Regions from separate parts of the Dongia rigui genome, predicted to be linked through region 2. Evidence: predicted binding sites of a transcription regulator. Region 2 holds the regulator's gene; the other holds the start of a gene.
The links. The regulator PhoB, encoded in region 2, activates phosphate uptake and scavenging genes when phosphate is short. The targets are predictions, from matches to a motif close to TNTCATAAAACTGTCA.

Region 1 (10,921 bases), on a different contig from region 2:
AGGACGGCTGGTGCGAAAGGTCTATATCGAGCAGGCGAGCGATATCTCGCGCGAGCTTTATGTCGCCCAGTTGATCAATCGCAAGACCGGTGGCGTCAGCCTCATTGCCTCGACCGAAGGCGGCATGGATATCGAGGAGGTTGCGGAGAAGCATCCGGAAAAGATCATTCGCCTCGACATGCAGCCGGCAACACCGATGCGTGCCTTCCAGGCGCGGCAGGTGGCGTTTGAACTCGGCCTGAAGGAGCGCGAAGTGCACAAGTTCGTGCGTCTCGTCATGGCTGTGAACAAGGCCTTCCGTAGCCTGGATGCGGTGATGATCGAGATCAACCCGCTGGTGGTGACGGGCGTCGGTCGATTGGTCGCCCTCGATTGCAAGATGATCTTCGACGACAACGCGCTGTTCCGGCGCAACGACATTCAGGATCTGCGCGACGACAACGAAGTCGATCCGCTGGAACTTGAAGCCGCGCGGCATGATCTCAACTATGTAAAGCTCGACGGTGATATCGGCTGCATGGTGAACGGCGCCGGCCTCGCGATGGCGACGATGGACATCATCCAGCATTTCGGTGGCCAGCCGGCGAACTTCATGGATATCGCCGGCGCCGCCACCAAAGACCGCGTGGCGCGCGCCTTCAAGCTGATCTTCAACGATCCCGGCGTGAAGGGCATTCTGGTCAATGTCTTTGGCGGCATGATGCGCTGCAACTCCATCGCCGAAGGCATTGTCGGTGCGGCGCAGGAGGTTGGCCTTGACCGGCCGCTGGTCGTACGCCTCGAAGGCACCAATGTCGAATTGGGGCGCGAGATCCTCGAGAAATCCGGCCTTCCCATCATCACGGCGACGACGCTCTCGGATGCGGCACAGAAAATCGTCGAGGCGACCCGCGGCAATGTTGCGCTTATGAAGAGGGCTTGAACCATGGCTATTCTCATCGACCGGAACACCAAGGTCATCTGCCAGGGCTTCACTGGCACGCAAGGCACCTTCCACTCGGAACAGGCCATTGCCTATGGCACGCAGATGGTGGGCGGTGTCACGCCGGGAAAAGGTGGCAGTCGGCATCTGGGCCTGCCCGTCTTCAACACCGTGCACGAGGCGCGTGCCAGGACCGGTGCCAATGCCAGCATCATCTATGTGCCGCCGATCTACGCCATGGATTCGATCATGGAGGCAATCGATGCCGGGATCGAAACCATCGTCGCCATCACCGACGGGATCCCCGTTCATGACATGGCGCGCGTGCGCAAGGAACTGAAGGGGACGAATTCGCGTGTAATCGGCCCCAACTGCCCAGGCGTGATCACGCCGGATCAATGCAAGATGGGCATCATGCCGGGCTATGTTCACAAACCCGGGAAGGTTGGCATCGTCTCGCGCTCTGGCACCCTGTCTTACGAAGCGGCGACCCAGACCACTTCCGTCGGCCTCGGCCAGACGACTGTCGTCGGCATCGGCGGCGATCCGGTCAATGGGTCGAGTTTCGTCGACATCCTGGAACTGTTTCTCGGCGACGACCAGACCGAGGCCATCATCATGATCGGCGAAATCGGTGGAACGCCGGAGATCGACGCGGCCGAGTTTCTGAAACAGGAAAAGCGCAAGAAGCCGGTCATCGGTTTCATTGCCGGGAAAGCCGCTCCTCCCGGGCGGCGGATGGGGCATGCCGGGGCAATTGTCTCAGGTGGTGGCGAAAGTGCCGCTGAGAAGATCGAAGCCCTGCGCGCGGCCGGTATCCATATGACGCCCAGCCCGGCGGAGCTGGGAGAGACGGCTTTGGCAGCCTTGCGCGGCTGACGCCTCGTTTTTTTGCGCTGCACAAAAGTTCTTTTGCAGTTGCGCCGAGCGCGGTACTGTTGCCCGTTCGGCGCAGCATTTTTATGACCTGGAGGGGTGGATGAGCACGGCGAAGCGGGCAACGTCGCGGGGTGGTGATGTGGCGGCTTTGCGCGTCAAACCGGCGATCCACAAGCCGGCCAGGGGATCCGGGCTGGAGCCTGGCCTGAAAGCCCTGGAACGGATGTTTCCGGCCGAAAAGGGCTTCGATGCCGCCAAGGCCGAGCGTGACCTGCGGGCCGTGTTCGGGGACCTCGCCGGCCTGCGCGAACGCAACCCGTTCGGCAATTCGGTCAAGCTCCTGGCGCTTGAAGTTGGCAAGCGGCTCGACCAGGGCAAGCTGTCGCTGGGTGGCATCGAGACATTGATCCAGGAACTGACAGCCGGCGCCTTCGAGCATCGCGCCGATCGCCTGCAGAGCTATCTCGGCGAAAGCGACCCCAAGCGCAACGAGCAGAAGTTGCGCGATGTCTTCCAGGCCCTAGCCGCTGGATCGCGGCGCCCGGCGGGTAAGGGGAAGGGGGCGCGCATTCCGTTCCAAGCCTTCAAGGCCGCCGTCGAACGCGAGCTGTTTGGCATCGTGATCACCGGCCATCCGACCTTCAGCCAATCCCACGAGATGGTCCGGCTCCTGGCGGAACTGGGCATCAATCGCGGCGCGGGTAGCCAAAAGCTGCCGGCCGTGCGTCGCCGGAAAATTCTGGCCGATGCCCGCGCCGTCGAGCACCGGCCGCCGGAAAAGCTCGATCTTGCTTACGAATACGAGATGTCGGTCGCGGCCATCGCCAACATCCACGTCGCCTTGCGCCGCGCCTATGAAATTGCCCTGGATGTGGCGGCCGAGCATTATCCGGCGGAATGGGAGCAACTGTCGCCGCGCCTGATGACGGTCGCAAGCTGGGTTGGCTATGACCTCGATGGGCGCTCTGACATCAAATGGAGCGACACGCTCTTCACCCGCCTCAAGATCCAGGTCCTCCAGCTTCAGCGCTATGTGAAGGTCGTCGAGGAATTGCGGGCGGGTGTCGATCAAAAGCGTGCGAATGTCGACCTTGTCCATCTGCTGGAGCTGTTGGAAAGCCGCCTGGCTTTGGCAATCAAGGAGGCGGAAGACGAAATCGCGGTCTTCCAGGGCGGCAAGAAGGAAGGCGAGGCGCCCCTGGCCTGGGCCGAGGAGGTGCGCCGCATTGCCAAGCGCATGCATGACGGGCGCGATCTGCGTTTGATCGATTCGGCGCAACTGCTCGAACTCATCAACCGCGCCATCGCGCTCTCCAAGACGCCTGACCAGCGCCGGAAGTTGATCGTCCTGCGGGCGGAACTTGCCAACCATGGGCTGGGGCTGGCGCACACGCATGTTCGACTGAACGCGGTGCAGATTCACAACGCCATCCGCAAGCTGATCGATATGGAAGCGGCACCGGATGATCCGGCGCACAAGCGTTCCTACATTGCGAAGATCACCAGGCTGCTGCAAACCGTTAAGCCGGTGCAGATCAATTTTGCGTCGATCCTGGCGGAACGAACCTCGGCCAAGCGGCTGTTCATGATCGTCGCCAAGATGCTGAAATACATCGACGCGACCGTGCCGGTGCGCTTTCTGATCGCGGAAACGGAGACGCCGCTCACATTGCTGGCGGCCCTCTATTTCGCCAAGCTGTTCGGCGTCGATGGCAAGGTCGATATCTCGCCTCTGTTCGAGACCACCAAGGCCTTCGAGCGCGGTATCCGCGTGATCGACGAATGCCTGCAGAACCCGGCCTTTGCAGCTTACGTTCGCCAGCGCGGGCGGGTCTGCATCCAGACCGGATTCTCCGATGCCGGGCGACATCTGGGACAAACCGTGGCGGCCATCTCCGTCGAGTGGCTGCGCTTGAAGCTTGCCGAATTGCTGCGCCAGCGTGGCTTCGACGATGTCGAGGTCGTGATCTTCGATACCCATGGTGAATCGATCGGCCGTGGCGGGCATCCCGAAAATTTCCGGGCGCGTCTCGAATACATCGCCTCGCCGGTCAGTCGGCAGAATTTCGCGCAGGCCGGAATCCGGGTGAAGGAAGAGGCCAGTTTTCAGGGCGGTGATGGCTATCTCTACTTCATCTCGCCCGATGTCGCCCTGGCCTCAGTCACCCGCATTCTCGAATACATGCTTCCAATCCCGACCGACGACGTTGAATCGGATCCCGCCTATCGGCACGACGAAGATTACGTGAAGGAATTCTTCATCACGATCCGGCGCTTCAACGAAGACGTGATGAATGATCCGGCCTACGCGGCGCTGCTCGATACGTTCGGCGGCAACCTGCTGTTTACCAGCGGGTCCCGGCCGGTGAAGCGCGAGCATGAGGGGTTGGCGCAGCGCGTCAACCTCATGCACCCGAAGGAGATGCGCGCCATCCCGCATAACGGCATCCTGCAACAGCTTGGCATGCTGGCCAACACGGTTGGCGGCGTGGGGCAGGCGATCGCCCGCGACCCCGAACGGTTCCAGCGTCTCTATCAAGCATCGCCACGCTGTCGGCGCCTTCTGGGCATGGTGGATTGGGCCCTGTCCTTCACCGATCTCGAAGCGCTGAAATGCTATGTCGATTTGTTCGATCCCGGCCAATGGCTTTCGCGCGCCTATCAGGCCAAGGATCCAGCCGCGGCGGCGGAACTGCGCCATGTCGCCGAGCATCTGGAAGGCGACCGGGTCTATGAGAAACTTGCCAAGATCTATCGCGTCTTCCAGCGCGACATGCTGGATCTGCGCGATGGTCTGGCCCTTGTTGGGCTGCCACAGGCCAAGATCAGCGACGAGACGCGGACCAATCTGCGCCTCATGCACGGCCTCCGCATCGCGCTCATCATGCGCATCTTTACCTTGAGCGCGCATATTCCGGACTTCTCGGACCAGCACAACATCACGCGCCAGCAGCTGGTCTCCAAGATCTTCCATCTGGAAATCGACGACGCCATGCGCAAGCTCAGCATGATATTCCCGAAGGTCGAGCAACTGAAATTCGAGGGCGATTTCGGCGAGGCGTCGACCTATGTCGGCGATTGGCATCAGACCTATGAACGGGAGCATCAGGCCATCTTCGGACCGATCGCCGGGCTCTATACCCTGGTGCGGCGCCTCAGCTCGGGCATCATCCATACCGTGGGCGCGCTCGGCTAGCATCTCATAAATCCAGCGGATTGTCGGATGGGGCCGAGTATGGCTATGCTCGGCCCACTTTCCGTTCTTATTTCAGTCCCGAGGATTTCTTATGAAGATCGAATTCGTCGCCAAGCCGGCAGCGCGCGCCGCCGTTCTCGTTGTGCTCATTGCCGAGGGCGGCAAATTGGGCCCGCGCGGCGAGGCGCTGGACAAGGCGCTTTCTGGTGCATTGCAGCGCAGCCTGTCGCTGCCCCGGTTCAAGGGCAAGAAAGGCGAAGTTGCCGACATCCTGGTGCCGGCCGGCACGGCGGCGCGACGCGTCATTCTTCTGGGTCTTGGGGCGGCCAAGGATCTGGATTCGCTGTCGCTGCGTGAGGCCGGCGGGTCACTCGCGGCACATCTCCTCGCTGAATTTGAGAGCGGTGCCACGGTGCTGGTTGATCCGGTGAAGGGCAGCCAGATCGATGAGGCCCACATGGCCGGCGAACTGGCACTCGGCGTTACCTTGCGCAATTACCGCTTCGACCGCTTCCTCACCAAGCCCAAGGCCGACAAAGCGCCGGCCCTCACAGATCTCAGCCTGGTGGTGACCCAAGTGGCGGCGGCACAAAAGGTTTCGGCACGGCTGCAGGCGCTGGCGAACGGCGTCAACCTCGCCCGCGACCTCACCAATGAGCCGCCGAACGAACTCTATCCGGAAAGCTTCGTCGCCCGCACCAAGGCATTGAGCAAACTCGGCGTCAAGGTCGAGGCACTGGACGAAAAGCAGATGGCCAAACTCGGCCTCAATGCATTGCTCTCGGTCGGTAAGGGATCGGCCAAACCGCCGCGCCTGCTCGTGCTGCAATACCAGGGTGCGCCGGGCAAGAAGGGCGACGGGCCGCTTGCCTTTGTCGGCAAGGGGGTCTGCTTTGATTCCGGCGGCCTCTGCATCAAGCGCTCCGGCGGCATGTATGAGATGAAGGGTGATATGGCAGGCGGTGCCGCCGTGGTCGGTCTCATCCGGGCGCTTGCCGAACGCAAGGCCAAGGTCAATGTCGTGGGCGTCGTCGGCCTGGTGGAGAACATGCCGTCTGGAACGGCGTTCAAGCCCGGCGATATCGTAAAGACGCTGGCCGGCCGCACCATCGAGATGATCGATACGGATGCCGAGGGGCGGCTGGTTCTGATCGACGCGCTCTATTACACCGCCTCCCGCTTCAAACCGAAATCGATCGTCGATATGGCGACGCTGACCTATTCCATCCAGCAGGCGCTGGGCACGGTCTTTGCCGGCATCTTCGCCAATAACGACGATCTGGCAAACCAGCTCACCGCCGCCGGGCAGGCCGTGGGCGAGCGCTTGTGGCGCATGCCGCTGGACAAGGGTTATGACGAGCATCTCGAATCCCGTATCGCCGATATCAAGCATCACGCCGACGACGCGGAATCCGGTGATGCGCCGCATGCGGCAGCGCTGTTGAAACAGTTCGTCGAGGACCGTCCCTGGGCCCATCTCGACATTGCGGGTCGCGAGTTTGCCGGCAAGGACCGGGTGACCTGCCCGGCGGGTGGCACCGGTTACGCCGTTCAGTTGCTGGAGCAGTTCGTGGCGAAGGCTGAAGGCATTCTTTGATCTCTTTGTCATGTGGGCAGGCTGAAGCGCAGTCTGCCCACATGGCATTCATCGAAATTATCTATATAGGTCATCGGGAAAGCCCTGTTTGACCTATACTCGTCATAATTCCGTCATCACAGATGCGCGGTTTCCCCGCCAATTTCCTGCGCGCCGCGTTTGGCAATCGCACACCAGGAGATTGGGGAAATGAAAAATTGGATCTCGCGCCGCCAGATGGCGCTGATGGGGGCTGCGGTCTTGGCGACTGCCGCTACCATGTTCGTCGCGCCGAAGGCCAGCCTCGCCGACGATGTCGTGCTGAAGGTCTATACCGCGCTCGAGGAAGAGCAGCTGCCTGTCTATAAGGAAGCCTTCGAGAAGGCCAATCCGGGCATCACCATTGAATGGCAGCGTGATTCGACGGGCGTGATCACCGCGCGCCTCCTCGCCGAAAAGCAAAATCGCCAAGCCGACGTGGTCTGGGGTCTGGCCGCGACGGGCCTCATGGTCCTCGACAAGGAAGGCATGCTGGAGCGCTATAGCCCCAAAGGCTTCGATCAGATCAAAGACGACTTCAAGGACAAGCGCAACGGCTGGCCGACCTGGGTCGGCATGGACGCCTGGGCGTCAGCCATCTGCTACAACAAGGTCGAAGCGGAAAAGCTCGGCCTGCCCAAGCCCGCTTCGTGGAAAGACCTGCTCGATCCCGTTTATAAGGATCAGATCGTCATGCCGAACCCGGGTTCTTCGGGCACCGGCTTCCTCACCGTCTCGGCCTGGCTGCAGCTCTTTGGCGACAAGGGCGGCTGGGACTACATGGGCAAGCTGCACGAGAACATCAAAACCTACCTGCATTCGGGTTCGAAGCCCTGCAAGGCGGTTGGCGCCGGCGAGTATCCGATCGGCATTTCCTTCGCTTATCCGGGCGTCAAGCTGATCAATGACGGCGCGCCGGTCGAAGTCATCCTGCCCAAGGACGGCATCGGTTGGGACATGGAAGCGACGGCGATCATGAAGGGCACCAGGAACCTCGCAGCGGCTCAGAAGCTGGCCGATTTCGCGGCAAGTGCCGAGGCCAACAAGCTCTATAACGAGAGCTATCAGGTGCTGGCCCGCAAAGACGTGACGCCGACCCTTCCGGCCAATTACCCGGCCGAGGAGGAAAAGCTGATGATCTCGCCGAACAATTTCTATGAAATGGCGGATCGCCGTCAGGCCATTCTCGACGAATGGCAGCGCAGCTTCGGCTCCAAGGACGCACCGAAGTAACGAGCGTCCACTGACCCACATGTGATGAGGGACGATCCCGCTGCATCTGCAGCGGGATCGTCTCGCTTTTTCAAGGCAGCTTGTCATGACTCGCGGAAACCCCTATCTGCGCATCGAATTCGTCAGCAAGAATTTCGGCGACTTCCAGGCGCTGAAGAGCATCTCGCTCGACATCTATCCGGGGGAATTCGTCTGCTTCCTCGGCCCGTCAGGCTGTGGCAAGACGACGTTGCTGCGTGCCATCGCCGGGCTCGACATTCAGACAAGCGGCCGTATTCTCCAGAACGGTGTCGATATTTCCGGCCTGCCGCCATCGCAACGCGATTTCGGCATCGTCTTCCAATCCTATGCGCTGTTCCCCAACCTGACGGTGGCGGCCAATGTCGGCTATGGCCTAACCGGGGGCAGGATGTCGCGCGCCGACATGGCCAGGCGCGTTTCGGATCTTCTGGCGATGGTCGGGCTCTCTGGCCAGGAACAGAAATATCCCGCTCAGCTTTCCGGTGGACAGCAGCAACGCGTCGCCCTGGCGCGTGCCCTGGCGATGTCGCCGGGTCTCCTTTTGCTTGATGAACCCTTGTCGGCTCTCGATGCCCGCGTGCGCCAACATTTGCGGTCCGAACTTAAGCAATTGCAGCGCCGCATCAATGTGACCACCATCATGGTGACGCACGATCAGGAAGAGGCCTTGGCGATTGCCGACCGCATCGTCGTCATGAATGAAGGCCGCATCGAGCAGGTTGGCACGCCGATGGAGATCTATCGCCAGCCGGCCGCGGCCTTTGTGGCCGATTTCGTGGGTCACATGAATTTCCTCGCCGTTGAAATCGAACCGGGCCGCGCGATCCGATTGGGAGAAGTCGTGCTCGACATTCCTGGCGCCGGCCTGGTGGCGGGGCAGGGGGCGACGCTTTGCATTCGACCCGAGGACATCCAGGTGCGTGGCATCGCGCCTGAGCAGGGCAACACCGTCATGACACGCATCGAGCACATGGAGTTCCTCGGCTCCTTCTGCCGTGCCGAATTGCGACTGACCTGCGGGCGGAGCCTCCGCGCCGACTTCTCGATCAATGCGATGCGCGATCTTGGCCTTGTGCCTGGCCAGGCACTGCGCGTTGCCCTGCCGCGCGATCGCGTGCGGCTGTTCCCCCAGGGCCAAGGCGTGGCGCATCATGGCTGACATCGCCTTCTCGGCCACGACCACGGCACCACGCGTCAAAGCGCGCGTCAGCGCTGAGGAATGGGGCGCACGCGGCGCTCTCCTGGCACTTGGCGCCTATCTTGTCGTGACACTCGCTTTGCCACTTTACACGCTGTTGACGAAGAGCGTGCAGGACAAGGATGGCCAGTTCATCGGCCTTGCCAATTTTGCCCGCTATGTCGACGACCCGGCGATGCTGCAATCCCTGGGCAACACCTTATACGTGGCCGTCCTCGGGACGATTGTCACCATCAGCCTGGCTTTCATCTATGCCTATGCATTGACGCGAACATGCCTGCGGGCGCGTGGAGTCTTTCGCGCCATTGCATTGATCCCACTTCTGGCGCCCTCGCTGCTGCCGGGGCTGGCCCTGGTCTATCTCTTCGGCAATCAAGGAATCCTGAAATCCGTGCTGTTCGGGCATGAGGTTTATGGCCCGATCGGCATCGTCGTCGGCGAGGTCTTCTTTGCCTTTCCCCACGCGCTGATGATTTTGGTGACCGCACTGTCCGTGGCGGATGCGCGACTGTATGAGGCGGCCGAATCTCTGCGCGCCCGGCCGGCGCGAATCTTCTTCACAGTGACACTGCCGGGGTGCCGCTATGGATTGGTGAGTGCTGCACTTGTGGTGTTCACCCTGATCTTCACTGATTTCGGCGTGCCGAAGGTCATCGGCGGCTCCTATAACGTGCTGGCGACCGATGTCTATCGGCAGGTGATCGGCCAGTTCAATTTCCAGATGGGGGCGGTCGTTGGTCTCATCCTGCTGCTGCCGGCGGTGCTTTCCTTTGGGATCGACCGGATCGTGCAGCGCAAGCAGGTCGCCTTGCTGTCGGCACGCGCGGTGGCGTTGCAGCCCAAGCCACGTCCCGGCATCGATCGGCTGTTTTTGATCCTGGTTGGGCTGGTGGCCGGCTTCCTGCTGCTGGTCCTCGGCATGGCGGTGTTCGGGTCGCTGGCCAAACTCTGGCCTTATAATTTGAGCCTCACGCTCAAATGGTATGATTTCTCCCGCGCCGGTACCGATGGCTGGGGGCCTTATTTCAATAGTTTGCGGTTGGCCGCCTGCGTCGCCTTGATCGGCACGGTGATCATCTTTTGTGGCGCCTATCTGATCGAGAAGAGCAGGGGGGCTGGGCGGCTGCGGACAGCGCTCCATTTCCTCGCCATGGTGCCGCTGGCGGTGCCGGGCATTGTGCTGGGTCTTGCCTACATCTTCTTCTTCAACGCCCCCGACAATCCGCTCAATGTCATCTACGGCACGATGACCGTGCTGGTCGTCAACACGGTCTGCCACTTCTACACAGTCAGCCACCTGACAGCAGTCACCGCGCTGAAGCAAGTCGATGCCGAATTCGAGGCGGTCGGTGCTTCGCTCAAGGTCCCGTTTTACCGCACGTTCTGGCTGGTGACCGTGCCAATCTGCCTGCCGGCCATTCTTGACATCGGCGTCTATCTCTTCATCAATGCCATGACCACCGTCTCGGCCGTCATCTTCCTCTATTCCGCCGAGACCAAGCTGATGTCGATCAACGCCATCAATACCGACGACGCCGGCAACACGGCGACCGCCTGCGCCATGGGCGTCGTGATCGTGGCGACCTCGGCCGTCGTCAAAGGGTTGCAGGTGCTGATAGCCGGTGGCCTCGAACGGCGGACGCAAGCGTGGCGCAAGCGCTGATCTAAGCGTCGGTTCCAGGCTGCCATCGCCCGGTGCCGGCCCTGTATGTTACAGTTTCGTGACACTGCGGGGCGGTTCCCGAGTCGAGGCGATTGACAAATGATCTTCCTGCTCAACTTGTTCGGCGCGGCCGCGCTGCTTCTATGGGGCCTGCGCATGGTGCGCACTGGCGTGCTGCGGGCCTATGGCGCACA
Region 2 (10,921 bases):
CCGTCATCATCGTGGTGCTGGCCTTCAACTTCCTCGGCGACGGCCTGCGCGATGCGGCGGATCCCTATCGCTGATCACAGCAGCAAAAGCGCTTGGCAGGCTGCGCGGAAAATGCGAGCGTCCCATGGGTAACTAAACCAATGGGGCGCAAGAATTGACGAAAATTGCATTGATCGTTGCCATGCTGGCGACAGCGGTCGCCGGGTGCCAGCCACAGGAAGGCCGCGTCCAACTGAAGCCCGATGAGAAGTTCGTTATCGCGCGCGGGACCTGGGACTATTACCAGAAGTATCTGCAGGACATCGCCGGCGGCGGCCGTGGTGCCTTTGCCGTATCCGAGGATGGCTATTATGCCACCTATCACTACTGCGTCATGGCGCAAGGCTGCTACTACAACATCAACTATTCGAACGAAGCGATCAAAAGCTGCCAGTCCAAGGGCTATAAATGCATCGTCTTCGCCAAGGACGACGACGTCGTCATTCCCTTTGAGATCGCGGAGTAGCACGTCATGGTCCTGACGCGATCAAGCCGCCTCCTGCCAATCATGGCCCTGATCTGCGGCGCAATGCTCGCTGCCTGCACGCCATCGCCAACGCGCGTCAATGTGGCGAATGACGAGACGCTGCGCATCGCCCATTCGGTGTGGGAGAATTTCGAGGCCTACAAGCTGAAGCTCGGCCGCGGCGGCGGCGTCTTCGTCGTCACCGAAGACGGCCTCGCCTCGGGCTATTCCTATTGCCCGGGCGATCGCTGCCGTCCCGGCAGCTTCACCCAGCATGCGCTGCAGCTGTGCGAAAATGCCGGCATGAAATGCATCGTTTTCGCCTTCGGCACCACGATCAAGGTCGATTACGAAATCGTCGATTGAGGCGCCGTCTCAATCCGTGATGCGGATGTGGCCGGGCTGCGCGGCCACGCGCTTCAGCCAAGCGCCGATCGCCGGATAGCGGCCGAGGTCGAAGCCGCCCTCATGCGCCACGTGGCTGTAGGCATAGAGCGCGATGTCGGCGATGGTATAGCTGTTGCCAACGAAATAGTCGCTGCGCTGCAGCTGGTCTTCCATCACGTCGAGGGCCAGGTAGCCAGCGGCGATCTTGGCGGGCAGGGCCGGCTCGCTCTCCGGCGTCTTCCCCAGATGCGCCACCCAATGCCGCACCACGGCGATGGTCGGTTCGTGGTTGTACTGCTCGAAGAACATCCATTGCAGCACCCGCGCGCGACCCAGCCTGTCGCTTGGCCAATAGCGCGTACCCTCGGCGAAGTAATAGAGGATGGCGTCCGATTCCGAGAGCGCTGTGCCATCTTCCAGCACGATCGCCGGCACCTTGCCGTTGCGATTCACTTTGAGGAAATCCGGCGTGCGGGTGGAACCATCATCTACATTCATCTCGATGCGCTTCAGGGGGATGCCGAGATGGCTGAGAAGCAGCCTGACCTTATAGGCGTTCCCTGAAATGGCACTGTCGTAGAGCGTCAGCATCGCGTTCCCTCGTTGGCAAGATCACCGCGCGCCGTTCATGGCGTGTCGCGCGCGGAGGTGCAACCGATCAAATGGAACAGCAGCTGTGAATCCTGCTCACAGCTGCTGGCAGTGACTCAGTGCGGCAGGCTCAGAAGCGGCCCCAAACGCTGGCCGCCTAGCAGATGCAGGTGGTAATGCGGCACTTCCTGATGGCTGTCGGCGCCGCTATTGGCGATGGCGCGGTAGCCTGTGACGGCCACCCCCAACTCGGCCGTGATCTTCGGAATGGCGCGGTGAAAGGCGACGATTTCCGCCTCGGAGGCGCGGGCCGAAAAATCCTCGAGCGACACATAGGGGCCCTTGGGGATCAGCAGCACATGCACCTTGGCATGGGGGCGGATATCGCGGAAGGCGAGGACATGGGAATCCTCATAGACCTTGTCGCAAGGGATTTCGCCGCGGAGGATGCGGGCGAAAATATTATTGCTGTCATAGGCCATGGTGGGCGCCTTCCATCAGGTGAATTCCGTCGAAACTGGCCGATTCCGAGCCGTGGCGTCAAGTCCCGACCAAACTAACCCATTGCAGATGCGTCTTTTTATCGGGTTCATCAAGCTGTAACATTAGTGTCGTACTCAGCCGGCAATGACAAGGGAGAGAGCTTCCATCATGTTGCCAGCGCGGGGGGCCCAAGGACGGGCCGGGTTGGGTTTGCCGACCGTTTCAGCGGTCGTCTTCGGAGCGGTTTTGGCGCTGGGTGCCCTGCTGCCGCAGGGGGCGGCGGCGCGCGAACAGCTGCATATCGTCGGCTCCTCGACCGTCTATCCGTTTGCGACTGCGGTCGCCGAGCATTTCGCCCAAAGCGGCTTCAAGGCGCCGGTGGTCGAGGCGACCGGCACCGGCGGCGGCCTGAAGCTCTTCTGCGGCGGGGTCGGCGAAGGCTTCCCTGATATCGCCAACGCCTCCCGCCCGATCAAGGAAGGCGAGGTCGCGACCTGCAAGCAGAACGGCGTCACCGACATCGTCGAGGTCGAGATCGGCTATGACGGCATCGTTCTGGCGTCCGGCAAAGGCGGCGCATCGCGCGCCCTTAGCGTGCGCGATCTCTATCTCGCGCTGGCCAAGGAAGTGCCGGTCAACGGTGTCCTTCTCGCCAACCCCTATCAGCTGTGGTCGGAAGTGAACCCCAGCCTGCCGGCCCAGAAGATCGAAGTCCTCGGGCCGCCCCCCACCTCCGGTACGCGTGACGCCTTCCTGGAACTGGTGATGGACAAGGCCTGCCACACCTTCCCGGAAATCACAGCACTCACCGACGACAAGGTGAAGAAGGCCAAGTGCCAGACCCTGCGCGAAGACGGCGCCTATATCGATGCCGGCGAGAACGACAATCTCATCGTGCAGAAGCTCGCCGGCAATCCGGATGCCTTCGGCATCCTCGGCTATTCCTTCCTCGCCGATAACCAGGACATGCTGCAGGGCAGCGCCATGGATGGCGTGGCGCCCACGGAAGAAAACATCATCAACGGCTCCTACGAAGTCGCCCGCAAGCTCTATCTCTATGTGAAGAAGCAGCACAGCGACGTTGTGCCGGGCCTCGCCGAATTCGTCGCCGAATTCATGAGCGAGAAGGCATCCGGCACCCAGGGCTATCTGACCGACAAGGGCATGGTGCCGATGCCGGAGGCCGAGCACGCCGCCGTCTCCACCGCGGTCCTCGCCGCTTTGCCGATCGCCAGCTCGCTCGGTGCCGGCATCGATCTTGGCGCCACCTCGGCGCTCCTTCCCTGGATCGCCGCCGGCCTGTTGCTGCTCTTGAGCTCGGTCGGCTTCCAGCTCGGCCGCCGTCGCGCCTTTGCCAGCGTCCGCGGTGCCACGCGCGAGCTGCATTCGCTGCCCAGCTATCACGGCGTCTATGTGGGCCTCGGCGCCTTCCTGCCCGGCGCCCTGGCACTGCTGCTCGGTGCCGTCATCGCCCATTTTTTGCCGGGCGATCCCAAGGCCGGCCATGACGTGATCTGGGCCGCCATTGCCGCGGCCACGCTTGGCGCTGCCGCCATCGGCCTTGGCTGGGCGCAGCGTCATATCAGCGCCAATTTCCGCGCCCGCAACGCGGTCGAACGGATGACCATGGTGCTGCTGGTCGTCTGCTCGCTGCTCTCCATCCTCACCACCGTCGGCATCGTCCTGTCGCTGGTGTTCGAAGCCATGCGCTTCTTTGCGCAGATCTCGCCCTTCGAATTCCTCTTTGGCCTGCAATGGTCGCCGCAGATGGCGATCCGCGCCGACCAGGTGGGCCAGTCGGGTGCCTTCGGCGCCATCCCGGTCTTTGCCGGCACCATGCTCATCACCGTCATCGCCATGGCGGTCGCGGTGCCCGTGGGCCTCATGTCGGCGATCTACCTCTCCGATTATGCCAGCCGCAAGACCCGCGCCTGGGCCAAGCCGCTCATCGAAATCCTCGCCGGCATTCCGACCGTGGTCTACGGCTTCTTCGCGGCCTTGACCGTCGCCCCGCTGATCCGCGGTGCCGGTGCCGCCGTGGGCCTCGACGTGGCGTCCGAATCGGCGCTCGCCGCCGGCCTCGTCATGGGCGTCATGATCATCCCCTTCATCTCGTCGCTCTCCGATGACGTGATGAACGCGGTGCCGCAGGCGATGCGCGACGGTTCCTTCGCGCTCGGTGCCACCAAATCCGAAACAATCCGCCAGGTGGTGGTGCCGGCGGCACTCCCCGGCATCATGGGTGGCGTTCTGCTGGCCGTCAGCCGCGCCATCGGCGAAACCATGATCGTGGTGATGGCGGCGGGTCTGACCGCCAACCTCACCGCCAATCCGCTGGAAGCGGTCACCACCGTGACCGTGCAGATCGTCACCCTGCTGGTGGGCGACCAGGAATTCGACAGCCCGAAGACACTCGCGGCTTTCGCCCTGGGCCTTGCCCTCTTCGTCGTGACGCTGATCCTCAACATCGTCGCCCTGCGCATCGTCAAGAAGTATCGAGAGCAATATGAGTGATACATCGACACAGGTGATCCGTCGGCCCGATCTCAGCGAAGCGCGCATCCGGCGTCGCTACGGGGCCGAACGCCGCTTCCGCTTCTACGGCATGTTTGCAGTGGGCCTCGCCATCGCCATGTTGGGCGTGCTGCTGGTCTCTGTCTGCGGCAAGGGCTACAGCGCCTTCTTCCGCACCGAGATTGTGCTCGATGTCGTGCTGGACCCGGCCGTCATCACGCCGGACGGCAAGACCGATGCCGATACGCTGGCCGCCGCCGACTATCAGGGCCTGGTGAAGGAAGCGCTGAAGACCGCCTTCCCGGAAGTGACCAGCCGCGGCGACCGCAAGCTGCTCTATGCCCTGGTCAGCAACGGCGCCGGCGACGTCATTCGCAAAGCGGTGCTGGCCAATCCGGCCATCATCGGGCAGACCCAGCGCTTCTGGGTCGTGTCCTCCGACGACATCGACATGCTGAAAAAGGGCTATATCAAGCGCGACCTGCCGGAAGCGGAGCGCGTGGTGCCTGACACCCAGATCGCCTGGTTCGACAAACTCGTGGCCAACGACCAGGTCAAGACCACCTTCAACAGCACCTTCCTCTCGGCCGGCGACAGCCGCGAGCCGGAACAGGCGGGCATCCTCGGCGCGCTGATGGGTTCGATCTTCACCATGCTGGTGACGGTCATCCTCGCTCTGCCTTTGGGTGTCATGAGCGCCATCTATCTCGAGGAATTCGCCCCGAAGAACCGCCTGACCGAGATCATCGAGGTCAACATCAACAACCTCGCCGCCGTCCCCTCGATCGTCTTCGGTCTGCTGGGTCTCGCGGTCCTCCTCGGCGTCTTCGGCCTGCCGCGCTCGGCGCCGCTGGTGGGTGGCATGGTTCTGGCTTTGATGACCTTGCCCACCATCATCATCGCCACCCGCGCCGCGCTCAAAGCCGTGCCGCCCTCGATCCGCGAGGCCGCCTATGGCATCGGTGCCTCGCCCCTCCAGGTGGTGACGCACCACGTCCTGCCGCTCGCCACCCCGGGCATCATGACCGGTGCCATCATCGGTCTCGCCCGCGCCTTGGGTGAATCGGCGCCGCTCTTGATGATCGGCATGGTCGCCTTCATCGTCGACGTGCCGCATGGACCGACCGATCCGGCGACCGTGCTGCCGGTGCAGATCTATCTCTGGGCCGACAGCCCGGAACGCGCCTTTGTGGAAAAGACCAGCGCCGGCATCATGGTGCTGCTCGCCTTCCTCATTTCCATGAACGCCATCGCCATCTTTGTTCGTCGCCGCTTCGAGCGGCGCTGGTAGGAGTTGCCATGAACGCCATCTCTCCCTCACTCGCGAAAATGCATGGCCGCAAGGTGACCGTGCATTACGGTCAGAAGCAGGCCCTGTTCGACGTCGATCTCGACGTGCCGGAACGCATGGTGACCGCCCTCATCGGCCCGTCGGGCTGCGGCAAATCGACCTTCCTGCGCTGCCTCAACCGCATGAACGACGTCATCGACGGCTGCAAGGTCGGCGGCGAGATCACGCTCGATGGCCAGGACATCTACGACCAGAAGCTCGATGTCGTCATGCTGCGGGCCCGGATCGGCATGGTGTTCCAGAAGCCCAATCCCTTCCCGAAGTCGATCTATGATAACGTCGCCTATGGCCCGCGCATCCACGGCATGGCCGGCACCAAGGGCGAGCTCGACGAAATCGTCCGCTCCAGCCTTGAAAAAGCGGGTCTGTGGAACGAAGTGAAGGAACGCCTGGATCAGCCGGGTACCGGCCTTTCCGGCGGCCAGCAGCAGCGTCTGTGCATCGCCCGCGCCATTGCGGTCAGCCCCGAAGTGATCCTGATGGACGAACCCTGTTCGGCCTTGGATCCGATCGCTACGGCCAAGATCGAGGAATTGATTGACGAACTCCGGGAAAACTTCACCATCGTCATCGTGACCCATTCGATGCAGCAGGCTGCCCGCGTCAGCCAGAAGACCGCCTTCTTCCATCTCGGTCATCTGATCGAATGGGGCGATACGGAACAGATTTTCACCAGCCCGAAGGACGAGCGGACCCAGGGCTATATCACCGGCCGGTTCGGCTGAGGAGTAGAGCAGCATGCCCCAGAAAGCCACCGACCACATCGTCAAGAGCTTCGACGAAGAACTCCGGCGCTTGCGCGACCAGATCCTCGCCATGGGCGGCCGCGCCGAAGCCCAGCTTGGCGACGCCATCCAGGCCTTGGCCAGGCGCGATTCCGACAAGGCGGTGCGCGTCATTGAAAGCGACAAGGGCATCGATGCGCTGGAAATGACGGTCGCCCAGGATTCGCTCAAGATCCTGGCGCTGCGCCAGCCGATGGCCAAGGACCTCCGCGAAGTCATCGCCGCCATCAAGATCTCGGCTGATATCGAGCGCATCGGCGATTATGCCAAGAACATTGCCAAGCGCACGCTGCAGCTCAACCAGCAGGCGCCGCTGAAGCCCACGGGGTCGATCCCGCGCATGGGCGAACTGGCGATCAAGCTCATCAGCGCGGTTCTCTCGGCCTATGCCAATGACGATGCCGAAGGGCTGATCGCGGCCTGGCGCTCGGATGAGAGCATCGACGAGATGTACAACTCGCTCTTCCGCGAACTGCTCACCTATATGATGGAAGACCCGCGCAATATCGGCGCCTCGACCCATCTGCTGTTCATTGCCAAGAACATCGAGCGTATCGGCGACCACGCCACGAACATCGCCGAAACGGTCCATTTCCTGGTGCATGGCAAGCCGATCGACGAGACCCGACCCAAGGGAGATACGACCAATGTTGCGATCCATGGCTGAACGCACGCGCCGCGCCGACATGCCGCGCGGTGACGCAGCAACTGACGGGCGTGCCAAGCCCGTCGTGCTGGTGGTCGAAGACGAACCGGCCCTGCTGACGTTGCTCAAATACAACCTCGAAGCCGAAGGCTACCGGGTTGTGGAGGCAATGAATGGCGAGGAAGCGCTGGTGAAGGCGCGGGAAGAAACGCCCGACCTCATCCTCCTCGACTGGATGCTGCCGCTGGTCTCGGGCATCGAAGTGTGCCGCCAGATCCGCCGCACGCCGGATTTGAAATCCGCCGCCATCATCATGCTGACGGCTAAGGGCGAGGAAGCCGACAAGATCCGCGGCCTCGAGACCGGCGCCGATGATTATGTGACCAAGCCCTTCAGCCCCTCCGAGCTGATGGCCCGCGCCAAGGCGGCCCTGCGCCGTGCCCGGCCGCAATCGGGTGACGAGAACCTCACCTACGCCGATCTCGAAATGGATCTCGCGACCCACCGTGTCCGCCGCGACAACAAGGATCTGCATCTGGGGCCGACGGAATTCCGCCTGCTGAAGTTCCTGATGGAAAACCAGGGCCGCGTCTTCTCGCGCGAGCAGCTCCTCGACCATGTCTGGGGCCGCGACATCTATGTCGAGCCGCGCACGGTCGACGTCCATATCCGGCGCCTGCGCAAGGCCATCAATGTCGACGGCCTGCCCGACCTCATCCGCACGGTGCGGTCGGCCGGTTACGCCCTCGATATCGAGGATTAAGTACCCCTCACCCCGACCCTCTCCCCACTTCGTGGGGCGAGGGAGTTCTGACCGAGTGTGGCACTAAGCCCCTCGCCCCGCCCGTCGGCAAAGGCCGACATTCGTCGGCGGCGGGGAGAGGGGTTGGGGCGAGGAGGCCTTCGTTTACCCACCCTTCGTCATCGCCACATAGACGCCGTCCCAATCTTCGGGTGGCGGATTGGCGGCGTATTCGGCGATGCGGGCTTCGTACATGTCATAGAAACGGCCGAGCGATTCTGGTGCCGCCTCGCGTGCCAGCGCCAGCGACGCCTTGGCCGATGACCAGGACTGGTGGCGATAGGCCGCCAGCATCGCGTCGTGCAGGCTCTTCAAGGCGACGAAGCTGTTGGACTGCGCCACCTTTTCATCACCCAAACCGGTATAGATGCGCACCGGCACGTTCTTGCCTTTGACACGCACCTGATCCAGCTCCAGCAGGGCGAAATCGGGCGCCGCCGCTGCGGTTTCCTCGCCCAGCACCAGATCGACGAAATAGGCCGGTGACAGGCTCTCCAGGCGCGAGGCGGTGTTGACCGTGTCGCCCAGCGCCGAATAGCCGAAGCGCTGCTTCGACCCCATATTGCCGACGCAGGCGATGCCGGTGTTGAGGCCGATGCCGATCTTGATCTCGATCTTCTTGGCGCCCGTCGCCGCCGCCTCTGCCGCCAGCGTCTCGTTCAATCGCACCAGTTCGCTGCGCATGCCATAGGCGGCCAGCACGGCTTTGCGCTCATGCTGCGGAATGTCGAGCGGGGCGTTCCAGAACGCCATGATGCAATCGCCGATATACTTGTCGATCGTGCCGCCATTGGCCTGGATGATATCGGTCATGGGGGTGAGGAACTGGTTGATCACATGAGTCAGCTGCTGTGGATCCAAGCCTTCCGACATTTTGGTGAAGCCGCGGATATCGCAGAACATCACAGTGAGATCGCGATTCTCGCCACCCAGCTTCAACTGCTCGCGGTTCTTTGAGACCTGGTCGACCAGCACCGGCGACAGGTAAAGCGAAAACGCCCCGCGCACCTGCGCCTTCTCCTGCTCGGTGCGGACATAACCGATGAGCGTCGCGGTCACGAAGATCAGGAAGGCAGCCCCGGCGGGATAGAGCGGGTCGAGCAGGAACCCCTGATACTGAAACATGTAATAGGATGCGCCAAAGGATCCGAGGATGCCGAAGGCCGCTATGCCGAAGCCAACAAGTGCTCGCCGCAACTGCGCGAGGATTGTGAGAACGGCACCAAGAACGGTGAGGGTGACCCATTCCAATCCATCCGCCCAATCTGGTCGCTGCAGATATTTGCTGCTGAAAATCTGCTCGGCAATCTGGGCATGGATCTCGACCCCGGTCATCGACTCGTCGTTGGGTGTCGGTTTGTAATCCTTCAAACCTTCGACCGAACTGCCGATGAAGATGATCCGGCCAGCGACGATGCTGGGATCGAAATCCGGCGACATCAGATCGGCCAGCGAAAAGAAACGCTCGGCCTGATGGCCGGAATCATAGAGAATTACAGCGCCCTGGGGCGTGGTCGGCACCAGGGCCTGGCCGATTTTCACGACCGAGATCCCGGTGTGTTCGCCGAAGGATATCACCCCGCTGGCACCAGAGGATTTGATGGCATAGGTCGTCTGCCCTTGCGCGATGCGCAGCGTTTCGGCGGCCATCGACGGATAGTAAGGCGTCGGGTTGCCCGGATCCGGCAGCTTCAGGAACAGCGACACCTGGCGGATGATGCCGTCCGGGTCCGGGTCGGCATTCACCGAGCCGATGCCGGCGGCGGTCTTTTCGAGTTCCGGCAGCGACGACACCCAATACCGCCAGGGCGCGATGAATTGATCCGGATTGTCGCCCGCGAAGGCATAACCCGCTTTGCGCAATGGAAGCATCTGCGGCCGTTGCGGATCGGCACCGAGGGCCGCGAAGGGAACCACCGTCGGAATCTGTGCCAGCGACTGGGCGAGATCCTGGTCGGGATCCGGCAGTTTCAGCAGCATCTGCTTGGCTGCGTCGAAGCTGCCGTCATCCGGCAGGTTCTTGGCGACCGCCGCGGGTGCGGTGCGATCCGATTCGGCATAGATGATGTCGAGTGCCACAACGGCGGCGCCAAGCTCGCGCAGGCGATCGATGATGCGCGCCATCTGCGAGCGCGACCACGGCCATTGGCCAAAGATATTGAGGCTTTTTTCGTCGATATCACCGATGCGGATTGGCACGGTCGGGTCATAAGGGCGCGGCGTGATGCGCTGATAGTTGTCGAACACGATATTGCGCATCTGCTGAACCATGGGCGGGTCGTAGGTGCGCAAGGTCAGCGCCGCCATCAGCAGGGCAATGGGGATGATGATGCCTTCAATACGGCCGAATTTCGCGCGCGCGATGCGCCCGAAGAAGCTGCCGATGCTGTTCACGAACCCCATGCGCCGTCTTCCCCCGGAAAGGACGGGCGAACTCTAGCATTACGGCTCAGAGTCTTGAAAGGCCGCCTTATTTCAAGGCCTTGGTAATGAGATCGACGGCCGCCATGCCGCTGTTATAGGCGCCGTGCGCGGTCGAGAAGCCGTCGCTGGAGGCGGCCTCGCCGGCAAAGAAGACGCGGTTCTCGATCGGCTGTGCGAGTTCCGCCCGGGCCTCGCCGCCATGGGGCGAGAGGACCGAATAAGCGCCAAGGATATAGGGGTCGTTGACCCAATTGGTGGCGCAGGCGGTGACGATCTCCTTCTGGATGTCGGCGCCGAAGACCTTGGTGAGCAGGGATCTGGCCTCCGCGATGGCAGCATCGGACCCTTGCGCGAAAAGATCGCGCGCAAAGGGGCCGCTCGCGAACATCGTCACCATGGGCCGGTCGAAGGGCTTGCACAGGAAACCGGCGGT

Region 1: the regulator PhoB is predicted to act here: its motif matches at 6,695-6,710, upstream of SMD31_RS15680 (putative 2-aminoethylphosphonate ABC transporter substrate-binding protein).

What each region holds. Positions count from the first base shown of each region.
Region 1 covers NZ_JAXCLX010000002.1:865,489-876,409, forward strand. The annotation lists gene sucC (ADP-forming succinate--CoA ligase subunit beta) at 1-922, shown strand, start outside; gene sucD (succinate--CoA ligase subunit alpha) at 926-1,801, shown strand; gene SMD31_RS15670 (phosphoenolpyruvate carboxylase) at 1,902-4,997, shown strand; gene SMD31_RS15675 (leucyl aminopeptidase) at 5,089-6,594, shown strand; gene SMD31_RS15680 (putative 2-aminoethylphosphonate ABC transporter substrate-binding protein) at 6,784-7,845, shown strand; gene SMD31_RS15685 (putative 2-aminoethylphosphonate ABC transporter ATP-binding protein) at 7,931-9,025, shown strand; gene SMD31_RS15690 (putative 2-aminoethylphosphonate ABC transporter permease subunit) at 9,018-10,727, shown strand; gene SMD31_RS15695 (Na/Pi cotransporter family protein) at 10,827-10,921, shown strand, end outside.
Region 2 covers NZ_JAXCLX010000001.1:1,580,642-1,591,562, reverse strand. The annotation lists gene SMD31_RS07450 (ABC transporter permease) at 1-74, shown strand, start outside; gene SMD31_RS07445 (hypothetical protein) at 155-505, shown strand; gene SMD31_RS07440 (hypothetical protein) at 512-871, shown strand; gene SMD31_RS07435 (glutathione S-transferase family protein) at 881-1,483, opposite strand; gene SMD31_RS07430 (histidine triad nucleotide-binding protein) at 1,600-1,965, opposite strand; partial or broken gene SMD31_RS07425 (substrate-binding domain-containing protein) at 2,111-3,079, shown strand; gene pstC (phosphate ABC transporter permease subunit PstC) at 3,254-4,480, shown strand; gene pstA (phosphate ABC transporter permease PstA) at 4,473-5,771, shown strand; gene pstB (phosphate ABC transporter ATP-binding protein PstB) at 5,780-6,556, shown strand; gene phoU (phosphate signaling complex protein PhoU) at 6,570-7,283, shown strand; gene phoB (phosphate regulon transcriptional regulator PhoB) at 7,303-8,025, shown strand; gene SMD31_RS07395 (CHASE2 domain-containing protein) at 8,170-10,467, opposite strand; gene SMD31_RS07390 (flavin monoamine oxidase family protein) at 10,535-10,921, opposite strand, start outside.